Regions from separate parts of the Moorella naiadis (nom. illeg.) genome, predicted to be linked through region 1. Evidence: riboswitches for the same ligand, from Rfam matches in the RefSeq annotation. Region 1 holds a riboswitch; the other holds the start of a gene.

Region 1 (2,397 bases):
ATGCCGTGCTCGTAGACGGCGTCGGCCCCGGCGCCGATGGAACCCACCAGGGCGACGACCGGGATGCCATATTTCCCGGCAATGCCGGCCACCCCGGCCGGGACCTTGCCGTAGGCCGTTTGACGGTTAATCTCCCCTTCCCCGGTGATGACCAGGTCGGCGCCGGCAGCCAGGATGCCATCCAGGTCCACCGCCTCCATGACCAGATCGATACCCCGGCGCAGGGTTGCTCCCAGGAAGGCCACCAGGCCGGCGCCCAGGCCGCCGGCGGCGCCGGCACCAGGGAGGTCTTTAACCTCTACCTGCAGGTCCCGGGCGACGATATCTGCCAGGCAGGCCAGGGCGGCATCCAGGCGGGGCACCATCTCCGGCGTGGCGCCCTTCTGGGGCCCGTAGACTACCGAGGCCCCCCGGGGGCCGCAGAGGGGATTATCAACATCGCAGGCTACCAGGATCTCCACTTTTTTCACCCGCGGGTCCAGGCCCGTCATATCGATACGCTCCAGGTGTTCCAGGCCGGCGGCCCCCGGGGCTATTTCCTGGCCCTGGGCATCCAGGAGCTTTACCCCCAGGGCCTGGGCCATACCGGCCCCACCGTCATTGGTGGCGCTGCCGCCGATACCGACAATGAGCTTGCGGCAGCCGGCTTCCAGGGCCCGGCGGATTAATTCCCCCGTGCCGTAAGTGGTGGTAACCATGGGGTTACGTTTCTCCCGGGGTACCAGGGGCAGGCCGGAAGCCTGGGCCATCTCCACCACGGCGGTGCTGCCGTCCCCCAGGAGGCCCCAGACCGCCTGGACCGGCTCCCCCAGGGGACCGGTGACGGTGGCGGTTATTTCCCGGCCGCCGGTAGCGGCCACCAGGGTGGTGGTCAGGCCTTCACCACCATCGGCCATGGGTACGGCCACGGTTTCGGCCCGGGGTAATACGCGCTTAAGACCTGCTGCTATGGCCGCGGCTACTTCCGGGGCCGATAAACTCTCTTTAAAGGAATCAGGGGCAATGATAATACGGTGCATCTTTCCACTTTACCTCCAATCACAAAAGGCTTGCTTTAAGTATTCGCTGGGAAAATAAAAATACCTACTGCTTTGATCCTTGACACACAAAAAAGGGCTAACTATAATTGAGAGAGAAAGAGGCAATACTTTTCCTAAACCTTCGTTAGGTGAGGCTTCTGCATAGACAGACGCCACTGCCCGGAAACGTCGAAAGACGCCAATGGGTCAACAGGTATTACCGGCTTAAGGTTTTACCTAATGTGGCTGAGAAAACTCTCTAGCTATGCATGTGCCAAAGCTCAACGAGTGGGGGTAAAAAGGTTTATTTTGTCTTCCCCCACGGGAAGACTTTTTAATTGGTTGGGAGGTGAGTCCAGTGAACCGGGTAACCAATCTAGCCCTGACCATGATTGTGGCTGCCCTTTTAATCTCCTTCGCCTACTTTGCCTACCAGGGCCACCGGGCGCTGAGCCTGGCGGGGGGGACGGAGGTCGTTACCAGCATCGGCGTCCTGCCGTACTATGCCTTCCGTTCTTTCCTGCGCATGCTGGGGGCTTATATCTTATCCCTCCTTTTTACCCTTACTTATGGCTATAAAGCCGGGACCGATACCCGGGCCGAACGCTGGCTGATCCCCATCCTGGATATCCTGCAGTCGGTGCCCATCCTGGGCTTCTTCCCGGCGGCCGTTTACTTCTTTGTCTCCCTCTTCCAGGGCCGTCTGGTAGGCGTAGAACTGGCCTCGATTTTTCTTATCTTTACCAGCCAGGCCTGGAATATGACCTTCGGTTTCTACGAGTCCCTGACTACCATCCCCCAGGATCTCCAAGAAGCCACCGTAGCTTACCGGGTCAACGGCTGGCGCCGTTTCCGCACCCTTTACCTGCCGGCGGGCATTCCTAAACTAGTATATAACAGCATCATGTCCTGGGCCGGGGGCTGGTACTTCCTTATTGCCGCTGAAATTATCGCCATCGGCCCGGTGGAGTACTCCCTGCCGGGACTGGGCAGCTACCTGATCCGGACGACGGAAAAAGGGGAGCTGGGCCTGACCCTGGCCGGCCTCCTGACCCTGGTGGCTTTAATCACCATGATGAATATCTTCATCTGGCGGCCCCTCTCCACCTGGGCGGAAAACTTTAAATACGAGTTTGGTAGCGGCGGCGGTACCCGCCAGCCTGAAGGCTGGGGCTATCGCCTGTGGTGGCAGGCTCCTGGTTTTCGGGAGGTCCGGATCGGCGTAGTTAAGGGCTGGGCCTTCCTGGCCCGGGCCGGGTCCGGTTTGGTCAAGGGCCTGGCTCCGGAGCCGGAAAAATGGCGGCAGTGGTGCCGTTACCTGGGGTGGTTGCGGCGCCTGGGGGCCTGGGTCTTGGGCCTGTTCCTGGTCTATGCCCTG
Region 2 (2,397 bases), on a different contig from region 1:
ACGGCATCATCAAAGGAGTAACTATTGCCTCCGGGGAGGAACTGGTAACCTTTAAAATCGACCTGAATGAAGAGGTCCAGGCCCGGCTAACCTGTACGGAAGGGATGCCCTACCGGATTGGCCTGAGCTTCAGCCGCCGGCCCCTGCAGGATTTCTATCAAGGCCGGGTAATCGTTGTCGATCCCGGCCATGGCGGTAGTGATACCGGCCAGCGCGGGCCGGTTAACCTTCTGGAAAGGGATATGGCCTGGAAAACAGCAGGCTACCTAGCTGGTATCCTGGAGGGGTTACAGGCCCGGGTGGTCATGACCCGCAGCCAGGATGAGAATCCCTCCTGGTGCGAGCGCCTGGCCAAAGTCCCTGCCGATGCCTTTTGCTTTATCAGCTGTGCAGCTGCCGTCCTGGGCCGTTTAATCAAGAAAAGGGGCCTTTTCTACGTTGTCGCCGGGCGCCAGTTGTCTTTGATTGACGATATTGCTGGGACCATGTACCCCTACGAGCGCCATATCGTCATGGGACCGAAAAACCCGGGGCAACTGGTGCGGGACATCAAAAAGGCCACCGGTGCCGAGGCGGTGATTGCCGATGTCAACGATAAAAAGTGCGTTGACATCCTGGGCATTACCGACAGGAGCTACCTTCCGGCCGTGACGGAGGCCCTGCGGGCTAACCCCTTTGGCAACGAGGATGAACAAACGCCCATCGTTATTCTCAAACGGCAGTAACTTTACCCAAGCCTTCTGTATTAACCTATGCGAAATAGCGAGGAGCCAAATTCTTTGTTTGGCTATCTTGACTTTTAGGTGTACGCCACGCTATAATTTTTATGGATAAAATTGAATAAGGCTTTCCTTCGTTAGGTGAGGCTTCTGTATAGACAAACGCCACTGCCCGGAAACGTCGAAAGACGCCAATGGGTCAACAGGTATTACCGGCTTAAGGTTTTACCTAATGTGGCTGAGAAAACTCTCTAGCTATGCACGTGCCAAAACTCAACGAGTGGGGGAGAGTAATTTTTTTGTGCATAAAAGACTTCCCCCTAGGGAAGTCTTTTTAATCGTTGTGATAATATGATTTAAAGCTTATCTCTTAATACACCCTGGCTACGGGGCATCCGTGTATTATTACCAACTTGCTCATTCGAGGAGGGAGAATAGATGGAAGGGGTTAAGATACTAGGTGAATTCTTTTTGAGCCAAGTTTTAGGTAAGGTTATCATGGATAAAGAAGGAAGAGTTGTTGGGCGGCTAAGGGATATGGCTATCCGTTGGGATACACTCTATCCGATAGTGACCGGTATCAAATATGCCAAGGATGTTCAGCAACATGTTAGTGTTGATCTAATCGAGCAATGGGATAAGAAAGGATTAAGACTCAAGTCTTCTTTGGCAGCAAGCCATTTGCGTCCCTTATGCGACGATGAAATCTATGTTGGTAAATGGTTGTTAGATAAACAAATCATCGATTTAAAGGGTTTCAAACTGGTACGGGTAAATGATATTAAACTTGCCTGGATCGATCGTGGTAACTCTCAGGATATTGTTTTGTTAGCGGTGGATATTGGCTTAAGAGGTTTGATGCGCCGGATTGGCCTGGAATCCCTGGCCAAAAAACGGGCCCAGCATTTAGTTGGCTGGCAATATATTAAGCCCCTGGAAACCAAAACGGCAAACTTGAGGCTCAACCTGGAACAATCCCAAATCAAAGAGCTCCATCCAGCTGATTTGGCCGATATTATCGATGACCTCGATAGTATCAGGCGTAACCAATTACTAGCTAACTTGGATAATAAGACCACAGCCGAGGCTTTAGCCGAAGCCGAGCTGGATACCAAAATAGAGATCATTGCCAATATGGATAGCACAAGAGCCTCAAAAATATTGGCGGAAATGCCCTATGACGAGGCAGCTGATATCCTGGGCGAACTTTCCGACGAAAAATCAAACGAATTGTTGGGGCATATGGCCCGGGAAAAAGCCCAGGATGTACGCGAACTCATGAAGTACCCCGAGAATACCGCCGGAGCGCTCATGACGACCGAATTTATTGCTTTTCCAGCCGAGATGACTGCAGAAGAAAGTATTGCTAAGTTAAGAGAACTGGCCCCTTCAGCGGAAACTATTTATTACCTTTACGTTATTGATGCCAAAGGGGTTTTAAAAGGGGTGTTATCCTTACGCGACTTGATTGTGGCTCCGCCCCAAACCCCCTTAGAGTCAATTATGCGGACCAAGGTAATAAGTGTTAAGGATCAGGATAATTACGACATAGTACTCGAGACTGTTACCAAATACAATTTATTAGCAGTGCCGGTGGTTAATGCAGATCAAATGTTAGCGGGAATTATTACTATTGACGATGTTATAGATATCATGAAACCTGACCGGAGTGGTTTAA

Evidence for each region. Region 1 has a riboswitch for magnesium ahead of SDD30_RS14750 (ABC transporter permease). Riboswitches for the same ligand answer to the same signal wherever they lie in the genome.
Region 2: linked by a shared signal. The riboswitch ahead of SDD30_RS00265 (magnesium transporter MgtE N-terminal domain-containing protein) and the one ahead of SDD30_RS14750 (ABC transporter permease) in region 1 are both predicted to bind magnesium.

What each region holds. Positions count from the first base shown of each region.
Region 1 covers NZ_JAXGFQ010000030.1:26,792-29,188, reverse strand. The annotation lists gene SDD30_RS14755 (glycerate kinase) at 1-1,019, opposite strand, end outside; M-box (ykoK) riboswitch at 1,154-1,319, shown strand; gene SDD30_RS14750 (ABC transporter permease) at 1,378-2,397, shown strand, end outside.
Region 2 covers NZ_JAXGFQ010000001.1:48,906-51,302, reverse strand. The annotation lists gene SDD30_RS00270 (N-acetylmuramoyl-L-alanine amidase) at 1-725, shown strand, start outside; M-box (ykoK) riboswitch at 846-1,011, shown strand; gene SDD30_RS00265 (magnesium transporter MgtE N-terminal domain-containing protein) at 1,158-2,397, shown strand, end outside.